3 regions of the Kluyvera ascorbata genome follow, and region 3 is predicted to be linked to each of the others. Evidence: predicted binding sites of a transcription regulator. Region 3 holds the regulator's gene; each other region holds the start of a gene.
The links. The regulator CRP, encoded in region 3, controls carbon source genes, mostly activating them, when cyclic AMP is high. The targets are predictions, from matches to a motif close to ATGTGANNNNNNTCACAT.
Positions count from the first base shown of each region.

Region 1 (8,031 bases), 1.6 Mb from region 3:
CATCTGCAAACGCGCGCCCAGCGTTATCAACTCCATAGCAAGCTGAATATCGCGGGCTTCCTGAACAATGCTTTTTTCGCTCATTTTCAGGCCCTTTTCTTACGTGCAGGTTCGCCTGATTGGCTGGCTTCATTCAGCAGTCTGGTGGAGAGCAGAATACCGGTATGAATCTGCTGTAAGTCGTCAACTCGTGACTCTTGCGTAAGACGGGTGATGCTTTGAGCATCATCAAAACGGAACTGGCAAACTAACTGGTTGGTCTCCGCAATTTTCACCATCTGCGGAAGAGTCAGTTCACCAAGAACTTTAGCCATGGCCTCGTTGATGCCGAGACGAAACATAGCTGAAGCCTTATCCTGACCAATCAAACGCTGTGCAAGAAGCAAGTAAGACAAATTGATGTCATAAATGTGCTTTAGCAACTCGGATGTATGCATTTTCCCCATCCCGAATAACCAATTAGTACTTTATGCGGTCAAACCGCATACCCCGTGATGTCGTCGGGCAAGGCCCGATAAAAAAAATCGGTCGAAATGCATAGCCGATTAGGTGAATCTTTCTGCAGGGTTGTCGGTCGGCGCGTTGACCTCTCGCCCGACTAACCTAAACATTTCTTACAATTTACTAAGATTTTTCCTAATTCGACGCAACTTTACTCGCCAGATGTGACACATACAATGTTACTTCGCTGTTAATTTGAAATTTATGTGATCTCCGTCACAAAATCAAATCAAATTTCGCCCCTCAATCCATCAGTCTCAATTGTATTTTGAGTATTATTTAAGCAAAAAAATCGCTATTTTATTCCAGCCTAACGGATATTCATTCACCGAAAGTATTTAACAAAGATTCAGGACGAGGGACTTTACGCGAGCCAGATGCGAAAAAATTATCACAGATCATGCTTTCATCTAATAAATAAAATTCATTTTAAATTCAACAAATTGAAACATATAATCATTTGCCACAAATTAATTTGCATGTTATTTACTTTTTATTAACAATATTTCAGCAAAAATTAAATGTTTATCCGCCTTACTGGTTACATCATATATTCAGTGCGGCTTATGCAATTTACGCACCTTTAATACCGTCATTCGCATAAACCTTGCTAATGTATTAGGTTAAGTTATAGACAGCGATACTCCCCCCAATGCTTGCAGCGAGGCGGTAAAAAGAGTAAGAGATGAAGGATCGAGTGCGTGTCATTCAAGCAAGGAGGTCTGATGTCTTACTCACATCTTTTGGTGGCCGTTGCGCCTACCCCAGAGAGTCATGAGCTGCTAAGGAAAGCAGTGGAAATCGCCGAGCCTGCCGGTGCCCGTATTAGTTTGATAACGCTGTCAACTGACCCGGAGATGTACAACCAGCTGGCTGCACCAATGCTGGAAAATCTGCGTGAATTGATGCAGGAAGAAACGCATCAATTTCTGCAAAGCCTTTCTGACTCTACCCACTACCCTATCTGGAAAAGCCATATTGCCTCGGGTGAGCTGTGCGATCACGTCAAAGCATTCTGCCAGAATCACCAGGTTGACCTGGTTATCTGTGGTAACCATAACCAAAGCTTCTTCTCACGCGCCACCTGCTCGGCCAAAGCGATTGCCGGGAATAGCGGCGTTGATGTGCTGTTGGTGACACTGTAACAAATGATGAAACCCGGCGTCGCTGCGCTCGGCCGGGTTACGGATAGCTATTTTTTGTAGCCCGGCCGAGCGCAGCGACGCCGGGACCAATATCACACAATCAGACTGTACGCTTCGCCTTCTGTTTGTAGCGGTCAAAAATCACCGCCGCCAGTAAGATCAGGCCACGCACGACATACTGAGAGAACGGGGAAATATTCAGCAGGTTCATAGCGTTTTCTACCGTTCCCAGAATCAGGATCCCGGCCACCACATAAGAGATCTTGCCGATCCCGCCCTTCAGCGACACGCCGCCCAGCACGCACGCCGAGATAACGATCAGCTCATAACCAATGGAAGTCATCGGCTGGCCGCTGGTCATACGCGAGGCCAGAATAATACCCGCCGCCGCGGACACCAGCCCGGATAGGACAAAAATGATTATCTTGGTACGCACCACGGGAACCCCCGCCAGACGCGCCGCTTCTTCATTACCGCCAATCGCCAGGGTATTGCGCCCGAAGGTGGTTTTATTCAGCAGTAAACCGAAAATAATCAGGCACCCAACGGTCAGCCAGATTGGTGCCGGCAGCCCTAGCCAGTTGGCATAGCCGAGGGTAAAGAAGCGCTCGTCTTCAATACCCACCGCCTTGCCATCTGAGATAATGTAGGCGAGGCCTCGCACAATCTGCATCGTCGCAAGCGTGGTAATCAAGGCGTTGATTTTCAGTTTCGCAATAACAAAACCGTTGACCAACCCGCTTAACGCCCCGAGCAGCAGACCGGCAAATACGCCAATCCATAGGCTCTCAGTGAGGTTAATCACCACCGCCGTGGTGACCCCCGCGCAGGCAATCACCGACGCTACCGACAGGTCAAAGTCGCCGGAAGCGAGGCAGAAGAGCATTCCGCAGGCCACCATTCCCGACATAGAAATCGCCAACCCTAACCCCTTCATATTGATGAATGAGGCAAAATTTGGCACAAAAATGGCGCAGCAAATAAACAGCACGGCAAAGACCACCAGCATGCCGTACTGATCCCAGATACGGCCAAAACTCAGCGACGTGCGGCGTGCGCCTGGTGTAGTAACAGATGACATCGTAACCTCCTTCCTCAGGCCACAGCCTGACTGACTTTAGGCATAGCCAGGCTTAACGCCTGTTGTTCATTGGCGCTGTCGTGCAGCAGCTCACCGGAAATCTCCCCTTCCCGCATCACCAGGATGCGGTCAGCAACGCCCAATACTTCCGGCAGGTCGCTGGAGGCAAAAAGCACCGCTACGCCCGAGGCCGCTAGCGCGTAAATCACGTTATAGATTTCATGTTTGGCCCCAACGTCAATCCCGCGCGTCGGTTCATCCAGCAGGATGACCTTCATCTCCTCAGAGAGCCAACGCCCAAGAATTGCTTTCTGCTGATTACCCCCGGAGAGGTTCATAATCAGCTGCTGCGCCCCCGGCGTTTTGATATTCAGAGATTTAATATGATGTTCAGCGTTGGTTGACTCCCACGCATTGTTGATAAGACAGCCAGCGTGGATATGCTTACGCCGGGCGCTAATGTTGATATTGTCGCGCACCGAATGGACCGGAATAATCCCCTCGGCTTTGCGGTCTTCCGGGCAAAGCATCATCCCGGCACGAATGGCCTGCGCTGGCTTATCGATAGTCACCGGCTGGCCGTCGATAAATATCTGCCCGCCGCTGAGCCTGGTGCCACCGAAGATCCCTTTCATCAGTTCACTTCGTCCCGCCCCGACTAAGCCAAACAACCCGACGATTTCGCCGCTGCGCACAGCAAGCGAGATTGGCGTGCGAACGCCCGGCGCTTTCACCTGGTCAAGGCGCAAACGCTCATCGCCATACTCGCGTGACTGCCAGCCGTAGATATCACCGATTTCACGCCCGACCATTGCCTGTACCAGGCGGTCATGGCTGACCGCTTTGATATCGTCAAATGTGCAGACATAACGACCGTCTTTGAACACGGTAATCGCATCGCTGAGGGCAAAAATCTCCTCCATGCGGTGTGAAACATAAATGATCACCCTGCCTTCTTTGCGCAGTTCGCGGATGACCCTGAACAGATTGTCGATTTCGCGCGCGGATAGCGAGCTGGTCGGTTCGTCAAAGGCGATAACCTTGGCGTTACGCGCCAGAGCCTTGGCAATTTCCACCATCTGCCACTGGCCGATGGAGAGATACTTCAGCGGCGTATCGGGGTCGATATCCAGACCCAGATGCTCCAGCTGCAGCCGGGCTTCATAGTTCAGCAACGAGCGGTTAACGAAGCCGCCGCGGCTCGGTAACTGCCCTAGATAAATATTTTCCGCCACGGTCATTTCCGGGACGAGATGCAGTTCCTGGTAAATAATTGCGATACCTGCGTTCAACGCCGCAGTGGTATCGGCAAAAGAAATCTCTTCTCCCCGCAGCACCAATGACCCAGAGGTTGGCGCATAATTGCCGCTGAGAATTTTCAGCAGCGTGGATTTACCCGCGCCGTTCTCCCCCATCAGCGCATGCACCTGTCCGCTATAGCAATCGAAGCTAATATCGGACAGCGCTTTTACGCCGGGGAAGGTTTTGCTAATACCGCGGAAAGAGAGATAAGGGGTAGATTGTTGCATCGCAACCTCCACAATGACACGACCCGTCTCCCTCCGCTGTCGCGAAGGGAGAACTATCAGGACTCAGAGGCCTTTTTTCGCCAGCTCTTCTTTGAAGTTATCGCGGGTAATCAGCACCACGTCAGTCACCGCAGTAAATTTCGGTGGCTCAGCGCCTTTCTGTACCCAGTTGTAGAGCAGTTCACTGGTTTTATAGCCGTGAATATCCGGGCTTGGCAGTAATGAGCCGAAGAAGCCGGTAGCCTGGGCTTTAGAAAGCTCATTGACCGCATCAACGCCGTTAATGCCGATACCAATGACGTTGGCCGCTTTAAAGCCCTGGCCTTCCGTCGCACGCACGCCGCCCAGTACGGTGTTGTCGTTCATGCCGATAATCAGCCACTGTTTCACTTCCGGATGCTGTACCAGCAGGGAGTTACCGGCATCGAATGCACCCGGGATATCGTTAGATTTGGTAGGTACCTGATAGATTTGTTTTTCCGGGAAGCCCGCCGCTTTCAACGCGTCCATTGAACCGGTCGTACGACGGCGCGCCGTATCCAGTTCGTTCGCGGTGATGGCCATCACGCCGGTCGTTTTCACATCCCAACCGCGCTTTTGCATTTCTTTGTAGAGTTCCTGGCCCTGACGCGCGCCAATTTCGCTCGCCGCCATCATAACCAACGGTACATCTTCCATCGGTTTACCTTTGGCGTTGACGAACTGATCGTCGACGGTGATCACTTTCATGTCATAGCCGCGCGCTTTAGCCACAATGGCTGGCCCTAATTTCGGGTCTGGGGTGCAGATAACAAAGCCTTTTGCGCCGCTAGCCGCCAGGCTATCAATCGCATTCAGCGTTTTCTCCCCGTCCGGCACGGCAATTTTAATCACGTCAAAGCCGAGGTCTTTACCGGCTTTATCGGCAAATTTCCATTCCGTCTGGAACCAGGGTTCCTCGGGTTGTTTCACTAAAAAACCGAGCTTGAGATTTTCAGCCATAGCTGATTGTGACATAACCGCTGCCAGACCAATGGCCGCCAGCGCTTTGGTAAATTTGTGCATGGTTAACTCCAGCCTTAATGTTCTTTTATGTAGGGAAAAATCAAATAGGTGATTTAAATTAGACATAAAACAAAGTATTAGCCGTATTATTAACAGCGTTAACGTTGTTGAAACATTAATAGCCCGGAATGCGTTTTCCAGAAGAGAGCGGCATCACACCGCAGAATTACAGTAGGGTGATGCATATATTCAGCAATTAAGTACATATAGAAAGCGTGAATTGTCGGACAATTCACGCTAAGGGATAGCAGATTTATCTATATAACGAGTGGGAAAATCCCTTTAACCGGAATTTGTTAACAATTACCAGCGGTAATAGATGTGATCGGCATGGTCGCGAACCGGCGCTTCATCACCCAGCAGGCGAGCGGCAACGGTGAAGGCGAAATCAAAGACATGACCAAAGCCTTTGCCGCTAATCAGATTGCCATCTTCGACAACCGGTGCATCAACATATTCACCGTTTTTCACATCCTGCCATAAATCCCCGGAGCAAACGTAACGGCGCCCTTTCAGCAAGTCATTACCTGCTAATACACGTGCCGCCGCAGAGCAGATTGGGCAGATAAACTTACCTGCCGCATCGTGGGCCGCGACGAATTTAACAACATCGGCATTCGCCGCCAGATTCACGCTCCCCTGAGGGCCGCCTGGCAGGACAACCGCGTCGTACAGCGTATCAAGGCGTTCTGCCAGCGTCGCATCGGCAACCATCGGAATATCGTGATAGCTGACAACCGCTCGGGACTCAGCGCAGGACACCAGTTCAACGCCAATGTGCAGACGACGTAGGATATCAATCGTGACAATCGCTTCCCCTTCTTCAAAACCTGGGGCCAGCAGTACAGCAACCTGTTTCATTTTAACTCCTGTCATTTTAATCAACGCATCTTCCCTGAGGCGGCAAAACGGGAAGAACTTGCGTACCCTTAATTACGGCAAACAGCATCTACCGGCTGTCTAATAGCAAAAATGATCTAAAACAAATTTAACCTTGTTTTGATATTCAAGACAGCCACTTAAAAATACATGCTTTGTCTGATAAACATTATTCGTAAAATGCCATTCATCGTAAATAATACGTATTAATTTCGCTTTAACTTTAATATTCATTGAAAAACAAGATCGCGATCACACTTTAAATGCCCATCGAGCCCTAGCAAACCTCATGTTAACAAAGCCTTACGGAAATTATACAAACGCGTTATATTCACTGTTAATCATCGCATTAAGAAAATATATCTCTGCCAATGGCGTTAATTTTAATATAGGTTGTAACGAAACGTAAAAAGCAACCCATGAGACTTTTCTTATATCTACACTCAGCGTATTATTTTTTTGACGAAGGGATTTAATATCCCAAAGTCAGACGCAAGGACTACAGGTAATATGTAGTCACACTCTAACGCGGAAATAGCGCATGGTTAGCGGCTATTACGAACTATGCGATTTAACGCGTATCGTTCCTACCAGCAATAAGGATATTTGTATGGCAGTTCCAGGAATGGTTCAAAAGCTTAATGCACAGATGAATCTTGAGTTTTCTGCATCTAATCATTATTTGCGTTTGAGCGAGTGGTGCTCAGAACATAGGCTGAATGGGACCGCGACGTTTCTACGTTCACGGGCTCAGTCCAGCGTAACGCAGATGATGCGCGTGTTCGACTATATGAAGAAGTCTGGCGCTTATCCGGTGGTTAAAGCTTTTGAAACCAACGAAGATAAATGCGCGACCCTCGAAGATCTTTTCCTGAAAACAATCGAAGGCCATGACCAACGTGCTTCAACGCTGTCAGAATTAACTGAACAAGCTAAAGTGCTTCATGACGATAACACCCTGACGTTCCTGAACGCTTTGGAAGAAGAGCAGGAACAGGATGGTATCTTGCTGAAGACGATTCTGGATGAAGTTCGCAGCGCACGAAAAGCCGGTCTTTGCATTCAACAAACCGACCAGCATCTGCTGAATATCGTGACTCAGCAGCAACATTAATTGATTTCAGAAGGGCGGCGTCTCCGCCCTTCTTTTATTGGTATTCCGGGCCGTTTGCCCGAAACCTCACCGCGTATTAGTGCGTTGCATCCTGTGGCGCAAACTTCAGCTCAATCAGTGCAATCGCTTTCTGTATCGCTCGCAGCGTCACCGGGTCAGCCCCTGCTGGGTGGGCGGTAAAATCGATGGATTTCAGTTGGCTCGCCATTTTTTCACGGACTTCAACCGGGGCGATAACGTCGATGACGTCGAGGATCTGTTTGATAACGAGCTGGCAGGCTACCACATCGGAAACCAGTTCATCGTTCGGGGTCAGGTTCTGAGACATTTTTTGCTCCTATTTTGCGGAGCGTAATAGTAACCTACTTTCGCAGAAGATAAAAAAACCTGCCGTGGCAGGTTTTTTTTATCAGAACATAGCGCCTGGCGGTACGTCTTTGAAAGTTTTGCAGTAGTTCTCAAACATGCTTTTGAGGATTTTACGCATGCGCTGTTTCATGTTGATGCTCCGGTTTTGTTATGCAGGTGTTATTGTCTTTACGCACATAATATGACCACCGTCACAAAAATCAACCGTTTTGCGACAAAAATCACACTAGTTTTATCGATTGCGTTAAATTTATAAAAATTTTGTTATAGAAATCGACCACTTACCAAAACTACAAAAGCTATAAATTTTAAAAATTATTTTGATAGGGTAAAACAACCATGAGTGAGCCTCTCCAGGCCCAGGCGAGC
Region 1 is NZ_CP096201.1:1,982,648-1,990,678, reverse strand. It holds gene flhC (flagellar transcriptional regulator FlhC) at 1-90, opposite strand, end outside; gene flhD (flagellar transcriptional regulator FlhD) at 87-437, opposite strand; gene uspC (universal stress protein UspC) at 1,227-1,646, shown strand; gene araH (arabinose ABC transporter permease AraH) at 1,747-2,727, opposite strand; gene araG (L-arabinose ABC transporter ATP-binding protein AraG) at 2,742-4,256, opposite strand; gene MY052_RS09340 (arabinose ABC transporter substrate-binding protein) at 4,320-5,300, opposite strand; gene MY052_RS09335 (DJ-1/PfpI family protein) at 5,604-6,161, opposite strand; gene MY052_RS09330 (non-heme ferritin-like protein) at 6,790-7,293, shown strand; gene MY052_RS09325 (DUF2766 family protein) at 7,370-7,621, opposite strand; gene azuC (stress response protein AzuC) at 7,703-7,792, opposite strand; gene MY052_RS09315 (MFS transporter) at 8,002-8,031, shown strand, end outside.
Region 1: MY052_RS09340 (arabinose ABC transporter substrate-binding protein) is a predicted target of CRP. The motif match lies at 5,442-5,459, and genes of this name have one in related genera.

Region 2 (8,031 bases), 1.3 Mb from region 3:
CTTCTCTATGCTACGGAACTCTAAAGAAAAGAATACTGATTAAGCATAAAAAAAGCACTGCCGAAGCAGTGCTTTTTTTATGCTTACCGTCAGCCAAGGGAAACCGACGGTAAACGGCATTACGAACGACTCAGGACACGGCGAGCTTCGTTGTAACGTTTATTCCAGTACGGTTCGTTCATGCTGGAAATGGTCACACCACTGCTGGTGGAAGCATGAACAAACTGGTTGTTGCCGATGTAGATGCCTACATGGCGGCCGGTAGAGCCGGCACGGAACAACACTAAATCACCGGTTCGGAGCTGACTGCGTTTAACGGATTTGCCCGTTTCCTGCTGCTCCCAGGTGGAGCGCGGCAGCTCTAAGCCAAACTGTTCGCGGAAGGTACGCTGCACAAAGCTGGAGCAGTCGATACCGCGCTTGGTGTCGCCGCCTAAGCGGTAACGAACACCTTTCCATCCTGCGTATTGATCCATCAGACGGGATTTCACGTCGAGGTTACGCACCATGGTTTCAAATTCATCCTGAGAGGCTTGCAGTGACGAGGCATCTTCGGTGCCCACTGCATGCGTCTCAGAATGCATGTTCTTTGCGGTGTTACTCGTGGAACTACAGGCAGAAAGCAGAACCGCAACTGCTACTGCTGGAATCGCTCGCAAGATATATCTCAAAATCGGCTGAGATTTGACCATTTTCGTTGTTTTCCCTTGAAGTCCTTAACGATGGAGTCGTTATAAAAAATGCCAAACGCGTCTGAGACTAAATACACGCAATCAATGAGACAATTCTTTGAATTCAGTTTTGTGGCATAGCGCACAAAGTTTTATTTGAGAACCGAATAATTGCACTTTGAAACGACAAACGCGAATGAGATTACCTTAACGAAAGCGGCATTGCGAGCGCTTTTGGCCGATTTTTTATAAGAAATAGTGATACACAAAGTTAAAAAATGTGAATGGGCAAAATTACGGCATTTATGAATAAAAAATGGGCAACTCATTCATTATCAAAATGAATATTGTGACGAGAAGATGACCGTTGCGGTAAGCGATTAAAAAAAGAAAAAGAGGGTGCATACCCTCTTTCTGGAATATCAGATGAATTGGTTATTTATTGCGCCGATTTTGCTTTGGTCAAATTGGGCAAATTTCGCTCGAACAAGGCAATCACGTTATCGCTTAATGACGTCATCAGAACCCATGGTGCACCAATCAGTACTGCGGTTAACGAGCCGACGGCAATATCGGTGAACCAGTGAGCGCCAATCATCACGCGTGGGAAGGCAAAAACCACAAAAATGACCAGCGAAATAAGAAACGCGTTACGGCCGAAATAGCGCCACATGAAGGTCGCGAATATCAACAGCATCATTCCGTGGTCGCCCGGGAAACTGTCCCGAGAGCCGTCTTTGGTTGAGAAGTCGATAAAGTCGCTAACGCGGTGTACGCCGGGCACAGAGAGTGACGGGCTACTGCGGGTCACCGGCATAAGATGCTGCGCCAACTGGTTAATGATCACCGCTGCCAGCAGCATCACCAGGCCAATAATCACAATACGACGACGACCTGCCGTCGTTTCTTTCAGCCAGAAGCTCAGCATCAGGCAGCCCATTGCCAGCAGCGAGCAGCCGTCGAACGCGCGGTTATTAATAATGGCTAAGAACCAGGCGTAGCCCAGATTATCTGCGTTTAAACCCTGGTTAAAGGCGTGAAAAATAGCGAGGTCAGCCACGGACCAGAATCCATGGTTGGCTGGCAGAAACCAGGAGAGAAATAACGCCACACCGGCGGCGTTAAGGAGAAGAATCAGGGGAAAACGTGTACGCATCTTAGTCATCATAGCAATTAGTTTCAGCTGAAACCTTAGCGGTTTCACCCTAAACGAAGTTTCAACAGCGCCGTTTGTAGTGGGTTCCAGTCGGTTTGTGCATCGTTTATCAGTTCAATACGGCTATCTGGTGGTGCAACATTCTGCGTTTCAATGTGCAGGTCCGCACCCTGGCGGTTAATACGGACCAGCCCCTCAGGAATGCGCATTACCGCCTTCAAACGAGTGACTGGCGCCAGACGCGCCCACTCCAGCAGGCCAATGGTGTCAAATTCGGTGTCGGCATCAAATATCCAGCCGCAGGCAAAGTAGCCTTGCCCCTCATTGACGCTTCGGCGCCAGCGCTGGTGCTCTGGCAGGCTCAACGCGCCAAGCCCCTTATTTGATGGGTGAGAGTGCGAATGCGCGGCGCTGGCATTCAGTTCTACGGTGTTGCTGCGGGGCATATCCAGCAGGGTAATATTAATGTTGCCCTGGGTGGCTTCAACATGCAGACGCTCGGCGCCATTCTGTTGCCACCAATGGGTCATCGCCTGCTGGCTTTCGGGCGTTGCGCGGTCTGCCTTGTTGCTGACGATAATATCGGCCGCCGCGAGCTGATCGCGGAAGTTTTCGTTGGTGGCGATTTTTTCGTCCAATAACTGACGCGGGTCCATTATGCACAGGGTGGCGCGCAGGTCTATCCAAGGCTCGTAGACCGGAGCAGTGAGCAAATCGAGGATCTGTTTCGGGTGGCCGAGACCGGTAGGCTCAATCAGCAAACGGTCGGGTTTTCCCTGACGCAGCAGCGTATTCAGGCCCACCTGCATCGGCAGGCCGTTCACGCAGCACATGCAGCCGCCGGGGATCTCTTTTAGTAGCGCACCGCTGTCCGCCAGCAGAGCACCATCAATGCCGACTTCGCCAAACTCATTGACCAGCACGGCCCATTTTTCGTCGGTGGGTTTATTGGCGAGCAGATGGAGAATTGAAGTGGTTTTCCCGCTGCCGAGAAAGCCGGTGATCAGATTGGTTTTAGTCACGAAAACTCCGCCGAGGACATAGTGATAGTGTTAACTGGATCACTTTATCCTGGCGAAGCAGCGTCAAAAAGAGAAGCGTTAAGGCGGACCAATCCACTGTTAGTCCGCAAAACAGCAGAAAATGCTAACTATTGAGCGCGGTCAGCACGGCCTGGCGTGCGCCCTGATGAACCAGATTTTGCCAGGCTTGCTGGACCGCCGCGACAAACTGCGGATTGGCAGGTAAATCGATGCCGAAGATTTCTTGCAGCGTCAGCAGCGCTGCAACGCGGTTCTCATCCGTGCTGTTATCCACAATACCGCGGATTTTTTCCGCCAGCGGGTCACGCACGTCAATCGGTTGACCAGCATCATCGACCCCGCTCACGTAGCGCATCCAGCCTGCCACGGCTAACGCCAGCAGCGGCCAGCGGCTGCCATTTTTGAGATGAATGCGAATGCCGTCAAGCAGGCGCTGTGGCAGCTTCTGGCTACCGTCCATCGCAATCTGCCAGGTACGGTGCTGTAGCGCCGGGTTGCTGAAGCGGTCGATAAGGCTGTCAGCATACGCGCCGAGGTCCACATCGGTAATCCGCAGCGTAGGAGCCTGTTCGGCCATCATCAGATGACGTGCGGCACGGCGGTAGGATTCATCCTGCATACAGTCGCTGATGTGCGCATAACCGGCAAGATAACCGAGGTAGGCAAGGAAGGAATGGCTACCGTTGAGCATACGCAGTTTCATCTCTTCCCACGGCAGCACGTCACTCACCATCTGTGCCCCGACGCTGCCCCAGTCAGGGCGTCCGGCAACAAAGTTGTCTTCAATCACCCATTGAATAAACGGTTCGCAGCTGATGGCGCACGGGTCTACTACGCCTAATTCCTGGCTGATTTCTGCCAGCGACGCTTCGGTTGCCGCGGGCACGATACGGTCGACCATGGTGCCTGGGAAGCTGACATGTTCAGCAATCCAGCTCGCAAGCGCGGGGTCACGGCGGGTAGCCATGTCCAGCACGGCGTTTTTCACTACGTGGCCGTTATCAGGGATATTGTCACAGGAGAGAACGGTAAAGGCAGGTAGTCCACGATCACGGCGGCGGTGCAGTGCTTCTACGAGAATGCCTGGTGCAGAGTGCGGTTCGGTTGGATGTTCAAGATCGTGGACGATCCGCGGCTGGGTAAAGTCCAGATGGCCAGTCGCCGGATCGATGCAGTAGCCTTTTTCGGTGATCGTCAGTGAGACGATCGCCACCTCAGGCTCACAGAATTTTTCGATGATGGCGGAAAGCGAGTCAAGCTTAGCGTTCAGGCATTCGTGAACTGCGCCAATCACGATCGGCTGGTTGCCCGTAGCGCTCTTTTCCATCACCGTAAATAGGTGATCCTGCTGACGAAGCTGGCTCATCAGCACATCGCCGCTGAAAAGGCTGATTTCACAAATTCCCCAATCGCCACCGTGCTGGTTCAGCACCCGGTTGGTTAACAGCGCCTGGTGGGCGCGGTGGAAGGCACCAAAACCAAAATGCACAATCCGCGAACGTAGCTGTTGTCTATCATATTGAGGTAACTGCACGTGGGCGGGGAGGGCACTTGAGGCGATTGTATTCATTGTTCACACATCCGATTAACGATTAATTAACGTTTGCAGTGTAAAGTTATATGACAGCAAATTAAATTGGTATGCCGTATTTATCGCGTTAATGTGAGCTTGATCAATCAATCCCAGCGGATTTATTGACGCTCATAAATAAACATGTATGGTAGTCGTCATTAACAGTGATTTTATTGGTATAACAACTTTAGAGGGTTGAGCAATGGAACAAACCTGGCGTTGGTACGGTCCGAACGATCCGGTATCTCTTGATGATGTGCGTCAGGCTGGCGCGACGGGCGTCGTAACGGCATTGCACCACATTCCAAACGGTCAGGTATGGCCGGTTGAAGAAATTAAACAGCGCAAAGCGATGCTGGCTGAAAAAGGCCTGACCTGGTCCGTTGTTGAAAGTATCCCGGTTCACGAAGACATTAAAACCGGCTCCGGTGAATACAAAACCTGGATTGCTAATTACCAGCAGAGCATCCGAAACCTGGCTGAATGTGGCATTGACACCGTCTGCTACAACTTTATGCCTATCCTCGACTGGACGCGTACCGACCTCGAGTACACGCTGGAGGATGGTTCTAAAGCCCTGCGCTTTGATCAGATTGCATTCGCCGCGTTTGAACTGCATATCCTGAAGCGTGAAGGCGCGCAGGCGGATTACACCGCTGAAGAGCAGCGTCAGGCGCAGGAATATTTCCAGGCGATGACCGAAGCGGAAGTGACGAAGCTGACCCGCAACATCATTGCTGGCCTGCCGGGTGCGGAAGAGGGTTATACCCTGGATCAGTTCCGTGCGCGCCTCGCGGAATATGACCACATCAGCAAAGAAAATCTGCGTGAAAATATGGCCGTCTTCCTGCGCGCCATCGTGCCGGTTGCTGAAGAAGTTGGCGTGCGCCTTGCCGTTCACCCGGACGATCCACCGCGCCCAATCCTTGGCCTGCCGCGTATCGTTTCTACCATCGAAGATATGCAGTGGCTGAAAGAGACCGTCGATAGCATCAACAACGGTTTCACCATGTGTACCGGTTCTTACGGCGTGCGCGCGGATAACGATCTGGTGAAAATGATCGAGACCTTCGGCGACCGTATCCACTTCACGCACCTGCGTTCTACCTGCCGTGAAGGGAACCCAAAAACCTTCCACGAAGCCGCTCACCTGCAGGGCGACGTGAACATGGTAGCGGTGGTTGATGCCATCCTGACCGAAGAACAGCGTCGTAAGAAAGCGGGCGATCTGCGTCCTATTCCAATGCGTCCTGACCACGGTCACCAGATGCTGGACGACCTGAAGAAGAAAACCAACCCGGGCTACTCGGCGATTGGTCGTCTGAAAGGTCTGGCGGAAGTACGCGGCGTCGAGCTGGCGCTGAAAATGACTAAGTTCCGCGATCTGTTGTAATTCGTCATTTTCCCGAAATAAAAAAGGGCAGCCAAAACGGCTGCCCTTTTTGTTTGCACTATCGAGTAGGCCTGATAAGCGAAGCGCCATCAGGCAGAACGATGCACATTGTCTGATACAGATTAGTCCGCACGGCCCATATAGCGTTTTTCTTCGATATGAACGCGGATCTTCTCGCCGGTAGTCAGGTATTCAGGAACCTGAACAACCAGACCGGTGGTCAGCGTCGCTGGCTTGGTACGGGAGCTTGCCGACGCGCCTTTGATTCCCGGAGCCGTTTCCACGATTTCCAGATCCACCGTCTGCGGCAGTTCCAGCGCCAGAACCCGGCCATCCCACAGCAGAACCTGCATTTCCGGCATACCGCCTTCAGGAATGAACTGCAGCTCTTCAGCAATCTGGTCGTGGGTGAAGATGTACGGGGTGTAATCTTCTTTATCCATGAATACGTATTCGTTGCCGTCGATGTAGGAGAAGTCGACGAAGCGGCGGTTCAGGGTCACGGTATCGACCATATCGTCGCCTTTAAAGCGCTCTTCAACTTTCAGACCGGTGCTGACGTCGGAGAAGCGCATTTTGTACAGCGTTGCCGCGCCACGGGCGCTCGGTGACTGAATATCAATATTTTTTACAATCAGCAGCTTGCCGTTGTAATTCAGCACCATACCTTTTTTAATTTCGTTCGCTCTTGGCATTGCAATTATCCTGTGAACTAGGGTGTCAAAAATATCGCGTAAAAGTACTCGTGCCGGGCGTTTCAGGCAAGTGGAATTAAAGGCTTTTGCTATGCTTGCTCAAAAGGTGGTACTGTGCGCGCAACCACCTATCAACACAACTGAGAACCCGCGATGGAATGTCGTCCGGACTGCGGGGCTTGCTGCACTGCACCTTCAATCTCGAGCCCAATTCCCGGCATGCCTGATGGCAAACCGGCGAACACGCCCTGCGTACAGCTTGACGAACGCCAGCGCTGTAAAATCTTTGGTTCACCGCTGCGCCCTAAAGTGTGCGCCGGGCTACAGCCCGCACGGGAAATGTGCGGGGTAAACCGAGACGCGGCGATGACCTATTTGCTGAACCTCGAAGCGCTTACCGCACCCTAAACGTCTTTAATTCGCACCAGACAGCCCAGGGTGGCGACGCAAAGCGCCAGCGCAATCCAGAATACGGTGTGATAGTTCCAGATTTCGGCCACCACGCCCGCCAGCGAACCGGCGATAATCCAGCCGACGCGCGACGTGTTGGCGTACAGCGTGGTTGCTGAACCTGCCTGGCCAGGCATCAGATCCTGGAAGTAAAGCATCCCAATCCCACCGAGAATACCGATATAGATGGCGTTCAGCAGCTGCATCGCGAGCAGCAACGTTGGGCTGTTAAACGTCAGCATACCTATATAGAAGAATAGCCCGGCGACGGCCGCCAGACGCATCAGAAAGCGTTTTCCCAATCGTTTAGCGAAATAGCCCGCGATGAGCATCGTTGGAATTTCAAGGCCGGCAGCCGTGCCCATCATCACTCCGGCCAGTTTCTCCGGCAGGTGCAGCTCATTGATGATGTAGAGCGGCATATTAATGATATAGAGGCTGTTGGTGCCCCACATCAGCGTGCAGATAACGAACAGCAGCAGGGCATCTTTGCGGTTGGTACGCGGAGCCTGAATCGAACCGCTGGCGGCGGCTTTCTCTTTACGCATGGTAGGCAGGAATAGCCAGACCATTGCACCGCACACCACAAACGCTACTGCGGCACTGAGATACATCACCGTAAAGCTGAAACCCATCGCCAGCGCGTAGGCCAGCGGTGGGCCAATCACCCATGCCAGTGACACCTGCGCACGCATAATCGAGCTGAACATTACCGCTTCGCGGCCGGTTTTATCGGCGTGCTCACGGGCAAGGGCGAACATTTGCGGGTTCGCCGTTGAGCCAAAGCTGCTCAGGAAGACGCCGACAAACAGCAAAATAAAGTAGTTACGGTTCCAGGCGAACAGTACGCAGGCGAGCACGCCAAGCAGACAGCAGCCAACGATCAGATTTTTTCGGTCGCCACGTTTATCCGAGTAGCTTGCCAGAAACTGGCTGACGAAGATGCCGATAACCGCGCTGCCGGTGAAAAAGAAGCCCACCATTGCTGGGCGAACGTGTACTTCATTGCTCAGAAACAGACTCAATGTTGGGGTCTGCAGCGCACCGGCA
Region 2 is NZ_CP096201.1:1,677,940-1,685,970, forward strand. It holds gene mepS (bifunctional murein DD-endopeptidase/murein LD-carboxypeptidase) at 120-692, opposite strand; gene MY052_RS07940 (phosphatase PAP2 family protein) at 1,111-1,836, opposite strand; gene MY052_RS07945 (CobW family GTP-binding protein) at 1,872-2,849, opposite strand; gene MY052_RS07950 (mannitol dehydrogenase family protein) at 2,974-4,440, opposite strand; gene uxuA (mannonate dehydratase) at 4,646-5,836, shown strand; gene yeiP (elongation factor P-like protein YeiP) at 5,959-6,531, opposite strand; gene MY052_RS07965 (YkgJ family cysteine cluster protein) at 6,685-6,939, shown strand; gene setB (sugar efflux transporter SetB) at 6,936-8,031, opposite strand, start outside.
Region 2: MY052_RS07950 (mannitol dehydrogenase family protein) is a predicted target of CRP. The motif match lies at 4,532-4,549, and genes of this name have one in related genera.

Region 3 (8,031 bases):
CGGTCGGCTACTCGCTGGGCGGCAACATGCTGGCCTGCCTGCTGGCCAAAGAAGGTGACGACGTGCCGATCGATGCGGCGGTGATTGTCTCCGCGCCGTTTATGCTGGAAGCCTGCAGCTACCACATGGATAAAGGCTTCTCGCGGGTCTATCAGCGCTATCTGCTGAACCTGCTGAAAGGCAACGCCGCCCGCAAGCTCAAAGCCTATCCTGGCTCGCTGCCGGTGGATCTGCGTCAGTTGAAAAGCATGCGCCGCATCCGCGAGTTTGACGATTCGATCACCTCGAAGATCCACGGCTTCGCCGATGCGATTGATTACTACCGTCAATGTAGTGCGATGCCTATCTTAAGCAAAATCACCAAACCGACGCTGATCATCCACTCGAAAGACGATCCGTTTATGGACCACCACTCCATTCCAGCCCAGGAAGAGCTGCCGGACAACGTCGTCTATCAGCTCACCGAGTACGGCGGGCACGTCGGGTTTATCGGCGGCACGCTGCGCCACCCGGAAATGTGGCTGGAAAAACGCATCCCCGCCTGGCTGATGCCGTGGCTAGGGACTAAAGCATGATGATTCCCTGGCAGGATATCGACCCGGAGACGCTGGATAATCTGATTGAAAGCTTTGTCTTGCGCGAAGGCACTGATTATGGTGAATATGAACGTTCACTTGCGCAAAAGGTCGCCGACGTCAAACACCAGCTACAAACGGGCGAAGCGGTGCTGGTGTGGTCTGAACTTCACGAGACCGTCAACATCATGCCCCGTAACCAATTTCGCGGTTAACTATACTCTAACGACAGGAAGCGTTTACCCCGCTTCCGTTGTCGTCTGTTCAGGGAGTTATTCGCATGTCTGCCAAACATCCGGTCATTGCCGTTACCGGCTCCAGCGGAGCAGGAACCACCACCACCAGCCTCGCGTTTCGTAAAATCTTTGCTCAGCTCAACCTGCGCGCGGCGGAAGTCGAAGGCGACAGCTTTCACCGCTACACCCGTCCGGAAATGGATATGGCTATCCGCAAGGCCCGTGATCTTGGCCGCCACATCAGCTATTTCGGCCCGGATGCCAACGACTTTGGCCTGCTGGAACAAACCTTTCGCGACTACGGCCTGAACGGGCAGGGGAAGTCGCGCAAATACCTGCATACCTATGATGAAGCGGTTCCCTGGAACCAGGTACCCGGCACGTTTACGCCGTGGCAGCCGTTACCGGAACCGACCGATGTGCTGTTCTATGAAGGACTGCACGGCGGCGTGGTGACACCGCAGCACGATGTCGCGCGGCATGTTGATCTGCTGGTTGGCGTGGTGCCGATTGTTAACCTGGAGTGGATCCAGAAGATGATCCGTGACACCAGTGAGCGCGGTCACTCCCGCGAGGCGGTGATGGATTCCGTAGTGCGCTCAATGGAAGACTATATCAACTTCATCACCCCACAGTTCTCCCGCACCCATATCAACTTCCAGCGTGTACCAACGGTCGATACCTCTAACCCGTTTGCAGCCAAAAGCATTCCGTCGCTGGACGAGAGTTTTGTGGTGATTCACTTCCGTAATCTCGAGCACATCGACTACCCGTGGTTACTGGCCATGTTGCAGGGTTCATTTATCTCGCATATGAATACGCTGGTCGTTCCCGGCGGGAAGATGGTGCTGGCGATGGAATTAATCATGACGCCGCTGGTGCAGCGGCTGATGGAAGGTCGGAACTAGCATCAAGACCAGGTAGCCCGGACGAGGTGCGCAAGCACCGACGCCGGGAATGTCCCCGGCGTCACTGCGTTCGGCCGGGCTACGTCTAGCATGCAATCAGCCTTCAATCACTTCGTAAGAGTGAGTGATATTGACCGCTTTTTCGAGCATCAGCGCAACTGAGCAGTATTTCTCAGCAGACAGATCGACCGCACGCGATACCGCCGCATCCTTCAGCGCTTTACCGGTGACGATAAAGTGCAGGTTGATGTGCGTAAACAGACGCGGGGCCTCCTCACGGCGCTCAGAAGTGAGCTTCACTTCGCAGTCGGTCACGTCATTGCGACCTTTTTGCAGGATAGAGACGACGTCAATCGCACTGCAACCACCGGCGGCCATCAGCACGACTTCCATCGGGCTCGGCGCTTTATCGCCGGAGTTACCGTCCATCAAAATTTGGTGGCCAGAAGCAGACTCACCGAGGAAGGTTAACCCTTCAACCCATTTCACACGTGCTTGCATAATATTTAACTCCCAGGTTGCAATTTTCTTCTCAGATTACGCGCACATAACAATTCTCGCAATGGAAGGCGATCGCCGTCATGCTGAAGCGAGACACCAGGAGACACACGGCTAAAGCTATGCTAAAACAGTCGGGATGCTACGGTAATACATAAACGTACTGCATGTATGCAGAGGACATCACATTACAGGCTGCGACCCTATTCGACAGCCGACTTCCCAGGTAACGGGAAGGATACTATTGCAACCAGTGGCTGCAATGTTTTTGCCGCTGGGAAGAGCTTATAACAGAGGATAACCGCGCATGGTGCTTGGCAAACCGCAAACAGACCCTACTCTCGAATGGTTCTTGTCTCATTGCCATATTCATAAGTACCCATCGAAGAGCACGCTGATTCACCAGGGTGAAAAAGCAGAGACGCTGTATTACATCGTAAAAGGCTCAGTGGCTGTACTCATCAAGGATGAAGAAGGCAAAGAGATGATCCTCTCTTACCTTAACCAGGGCGACTTTATCGGTGAGCTGGGCCTGTTCGAAGAAGGCCAGGAACGCAGCGCATGGGTACGAGCAAAAACCGCTTGTGAAGTTGCTGAAATCTCTTATAAAAAATTCCGTCAGCTGATCCAGGTTAACCCGGACATTCTGATGCGTCTCTCTTCTCAGATGGCGCGTCGTCTGCAGGTCACCTCTGAAAAAGTTGGTAACCTGGCCTTCCTGGACGTAACCGGTCGTATCGCTCAGACCCTGCTGAACCTGGCTAAACAGCCGGACGCTATGACCCACCCGGACGGTATGCAGATCAAAATCACCCGTCAGGAAATTGGTCAGATCGTTGGCTGCTCCCGTGAAACCGTGGGCCGTATTCTGAAAATGCTGGAAGATCAGAACCTGATCTCCGCGCACGGCAAAACCATTGTCGTCTACGGAACCCGCTAATCCAGCCCAAAATGGCGTATTGTAAAAGCAATACGCCATTTTTGTTTTTCCCCCTATGTGGCGCAGGCTGATTTACCACCCCGAAGTCAACTATGCACTGCGGCAAACGCTGGTGTTATGCCTGCCGGTTGCCATCGGGCTTCTGTTCGGCCATCTCCAGCAGGGTCTGCTGTTTTCATTGGTGCCTGCCTGCTGCAATATCGCCGGCCTCGATACCCCACATAAGCGCTTCTTTAAACGCCTGATTATCGGTGGCTGTCTGTTTGCCGGATGTAGCCTTGCCGTACAGCTGCTGTTGGCGCGCGATATCCCCTTACCGCTGATTCTCACCGGGCTGGCGCTGCTGCTGGGCGTCACGGCGGAAATCAGCGCGCTGCACGGGCGGTTACTGCCCGCCTCGCTGATTGCTTCTATCTTCACCTTAAGCCTGGCGGGCAATATGCCCATCTGGGAGCCGCTACTGCTCTACGCGTTCGGCACGCTGTGGTATGGGCTGTTTAACTGGTGGTGGTTCTGGATATGGCGCGAGCAGCCGCTGAGGGAATCGCTGAGCCTGCTCTACCGACAGCTCGCCGAGTACTGCGAAGCCAAATATAGCCTGTTGACCCAGCACACTGACCCGAGCACCGCGCTGCCGCCGCTGCTCACTCGTCAACAGAAGGTGGTGGATCTCATCTCTCAGTGCTACCAGCAACTGCATATGCTCGCCGCGAATCAGCACAACGACTATAAGCGCCTGCTGCGCGCCTTCCAGGTGGGGCTCGACCTGCAAGAACATATCTCCGTCAGCCTGCACCAGCCGGAAGAGGTACAAAAGCTGGTTGAACGCAGCCACGCCGAAGCGGTGATCCGCTGGAACGCCCAGACCGTGGCGTCACGCCTGAGGGTACTGGCTGACGATATTCTCTATCACCGCTACCCTACCCGCTTCAATATGGACAAGCAGATAGGCGCGCTGGAAAAAATTGCCGACCAGCATCCAGATAACCCGGTTGGCCAGTTCTGCGCCTGGCACTTCAGCCGCATTGCCCGCGTGCTGCGCTCCCAGCGCCCGCTCTACCCGCGCAACCTGATGGCCGATAAAGAGCGCCGCCTGCCGCTATTCGCGGCGCTCAAAAACTACCTGTCGCTGAAATCTCCGGCGCTACGTAATGCCGCCCGGCTCAGCGTAATGCTCAGTATCGCCAGCCTGATGGGCGCCGCGCTGCATCTGCCAAAGCCTTACTGGATCCTGATGACGGTGCTGCTGGTCACGCAGAACGGCTACGGTGCAACTCGCGTACGTATTTTCCATCGTGCGGCGGGTACGCTGGCAGGGTTAGTGATTGCCGCCGTCGTTCTGCACTTCCACATCTCAGAAGGACTGGCGTTAGCGGGTATGCTTATCGTCACGCTGGGGAGCTACCTGATAATCCGTCGCCACTACGGTTGGGCCACCGTCGGCTTTACGATTACCGCGGTTTATACCCTGCAAATTCTGACGCTGAACGGCGAGCAGTTTATCGTCGCGCGCTTTATCGACACCATCATCGGCTGTCTGATTGCCTTTGGCGGGATGATCTGGCTGTGGCCGCAGTGGCAAAGCGGTCAGCTTCGACAAAACGCTCAGGCGGCACTGGAAGCCGACCAGGAAGCCATTCGTCTTATCCTGAGCCCCGACCCGCAGGCGCCTAAGCTTGCCTATCAGCGTATGCGCGTAAACCAGGCGCACAACACGCTCTACAACACGCTCAACCAGGCCATGCAGGAACCGGGCTTTAACTCGCGCTATCTGGAAGATATGAAGCTGTGGGTCACCCACAGTCAGTTTATCGTCGAGCATATCAACGCCATGACCACGCTGGCACGCGAGCACAACATGCTGACGCCGGATCTCGCGCAGCAGTATCTGGAATCCTGTGAGATTGCCCTTCAGCGCTGTCAACAGCGTCTGGAGTACGATGAGGCGGGAAGCAGCGGTGAAGTGAATATTATGGAATCGCCGGACGCGCTGTCCCATGGGCCGTTAAGTACCATGGAACAGCATCTTCAGCGTATTCTGGGGCATCTGAGCACCATGCACACCATCTCGTCGGTGGCCTGGCGACAGCGCCCCCGTCATGGAGGCTGGTTAAAACGACGGGCTAGCTAACGATTTTAGCGACCGCCTGAGCGAAACGCTGCATCCCTTCGTCGATATCCACCTCTTCCACCACCAGCGATGGTGCAAAGCGCATCACGTCCGGCCCGGCGTTCAGTACCATGACACCGACGTCCGCCGCGGCGTAGAGGAAATCACGCGCCCGGCCTTTGTATTTCTCGTTCAACGCCGCGCCAATCAGCAGACCCATGCCGCGCACGTCGCTAAAGACATCGTACTTCGCGTTGATATGCTGAAGGTGCTGCACAAAGCGCTCGCGCTTGGCGTTCACGCCGTTAAGCACTTCCGGAGTGTTGATAATATCGAATGCCGCACCCGCAACGGCACAGGCCAGCGGGTTACCGCCGTAGGTGGAGCCGTGTGAGCCGACGTGGAACGCGCTGGCAATGTCGTTGGTGGTCAGCATCGCGCTCACCGGGAAACCGCCGCCCAGCGCTTTGGCGCTGGTGAGAATATCCGGCGTCACGCCATAGTGCATATAGGCAAACAGCGACCCGGTACGCCCCATGCCGCTTTGCACTTCATCAAACACCAACAGCGCCTGATGCTTATCGCACAGCGCACGCAGGCCCTGTAAGAATTCAGGCGTAGCCGCCAGTACGCCGCCTTCCCCCTGAATCGGCTCAACTACGATAGCGCAGGTATGGTCATCAATGACCGCTTCCACCGCGTGCAGGTCGTTAAACGGCACGTGGACGATATCCGCTGGTTTCGGGCCAAAGCCGTCGGAATACTTCGGCTGCCCGCCAACGGAGACGGTAAACAGCGAACGGCCGTGGAAAGCATTATGGAAAGCGATGATTTTCGTTTTGTACGGGCTATGACGGGTGGATGCATAGTAACGTGCCAGCTTGAAAGCCGTTTCGTTAGCTTCCGTTCCGGAGTTCATAAACACCACACGCTCGGCGAAGGTTGCGTCCACCAGTTTCTGACCAAGGCGCAGCGCCGGTTCGTTAGTGAAGACGTTACTGGTGTGCCACAGCGTCTCACCCTGGGTTTTCAGCGCTTCAACCAGCGCCGGATGACAGTGGCCCAGCGCAGTCACCGCGATACCGCCGGCGAAATCAACGTACTCTTTGCCTTGCTGATCCCATACGCGGCTCCCCTTGCCCTTCACCGGGATAAATTCCGCTGGTGCATAGATTGGCAAAATGACCTGGTCGAAGGTCGCGCGGGTAATAGCAGGTTGTTTGGTTTCCATGTCATGCCCTTCTGCAAACGATGAAGCAATGATTGTGAGAATTTATCCACAAAATATGCATAAAAAATCACGTCATGGCAACTACTATCGCGTGAGGAAGTTTGCCAGTAGCGCGTGGCCCTGCTCGCTGAGAATGCTTTCCGGGTGGAACTGTACGCCTTCCAAATCCCATTCGCGGTGGCGGATACCCATAATTTCACCCGTTTCACTGCGGGCCGTCACCTCAAAGCAGTCGGGCAACGTTGCGGGATCGATCAGCAGCGAATGGTAGCGCGTCACGGTGAGCGGGTTATTCAGGCCGCGGAATACGCCCTGCTGCTGATGGGTAATCGGAGAGGTTTTGCCGTGCATCACTTTTTCGGCACGAACAATACGCGCGCCGAATGCCTGAGCAATGGCCTGATGGCCCAAGCAGACACCAAGCAGCGGCGTTTGACCGGCATAGCGACGGATAACATCAAGAGAAATACCGGCTTCATCCGGCGTGCAGGGACCTGGGGAAATGACGATTTTTTCTGGGGAGAGCGCGTCGATGTCATCAAGGGTGATGTCATCATTACGTTTGACCGTCACGCTGGCACCCAGCTCACAGAAATACTGGTAGAGGTTCCAGGTAAAGGAATCGTAGTTATCAATCAGCAGGATCATGGCGGCTCCGGTCATTCAATCTGCCGCCATTCTACCAACTTTAGTGACGGGGCGGCAGCCTCATGCAGATGCCGCCCCGTACTGATTACGGCAGGACTTTCGCCGACAGGATCACAATCGGTTTGGAAGGAACATTCTGGTATGGCCCGACGTTGTGGGTCGGCACCTGAGCAATTTTGTCTGCCACGTCCATCCCCTTCACAACCTTACCAAACACCGCGTAGCCAAAGTCACGCTGGCCGTGATCCAGGAAAGCGTTGTCCGCAACGTTGATAAAGAACTGGCTGGTTGCGCTGTCTTTGTCAGCGGTACGCGCCATGGCGATAGTGCCACGGGTATTGCGCAGGCCGTTATCGGCTTCATTTTTGATAGGTGGATTCGGCTGCTTCTGCTGCATCTGTTCGTTAAAGCCGCCGCCCTGAACCATAAAGCCTGGGATCACACGGTGGAACGTGGTGTTGTTATAAAAGCCACTATTAACGTAGTTCAGGAAGTTTTCAACGGAGACCGGCGCCTTCTGGCTATCCAGCTGCAACTCGATGTTGCCAGCAGAAGTGGTCAGCAGCACGTGCGGATCGTTTTTCGCCGCTAACGCCGCAGGCGCAACCGCAGAGAGTGCAAACACAGCCGCCATGGCCGCCAGAGTGGATTTGAGCATGAGAATTCCTTTAACGGTGCAGTAGAGAAAGCAAGTGGCTTGATTCTAAAGAGGGATAGCCCCTCAGGCCAGTGCTTTACTTAAGTTTACGTGACTGAAACGGTTAATAATGATCAGGGTAAGAATGTATAAATTTAATTATGTGATCATGATCACATTGAAAAATGTAATAAAGAAAGTTTTGCGTAATAAAACTATGAATGCATCACGTCAATGACTAAAATCTG
Region 3 is NZ_CP096201.1:404,388-412,418, reverse strand. It holds gene MY052_RS01850 (hydrolase) at 1-575, shown strand, start outside; gene MY052_RS01845 (YheU family protein) at 572-790, shown strand; gene MY052_RS01840 (phosphoribulokinase) at 856-1,719, shown strand; gene MY052_RS01835 (OsmC family protein) at 1,816-2,220, opposite strand; gene crp (cAMP-activated global transcriptional regulator CRP) at 2,525-3,157, shown strand; gene MY052_RS01825 (YccS/YhfK family putative transporter) at 3,213-5,288, shown strand; gene argD (bifunctional acetylornithine/succinyldiaminopimelate transaminase) at 5,281-6,498, opposite strand; gene pabA (aminodeoxychorismate synthase component 2) at 6,583-7,146, opposite strand; gene ppiA (peptidylprolyl isomerase A) at 7,232-7,804, opposite strand.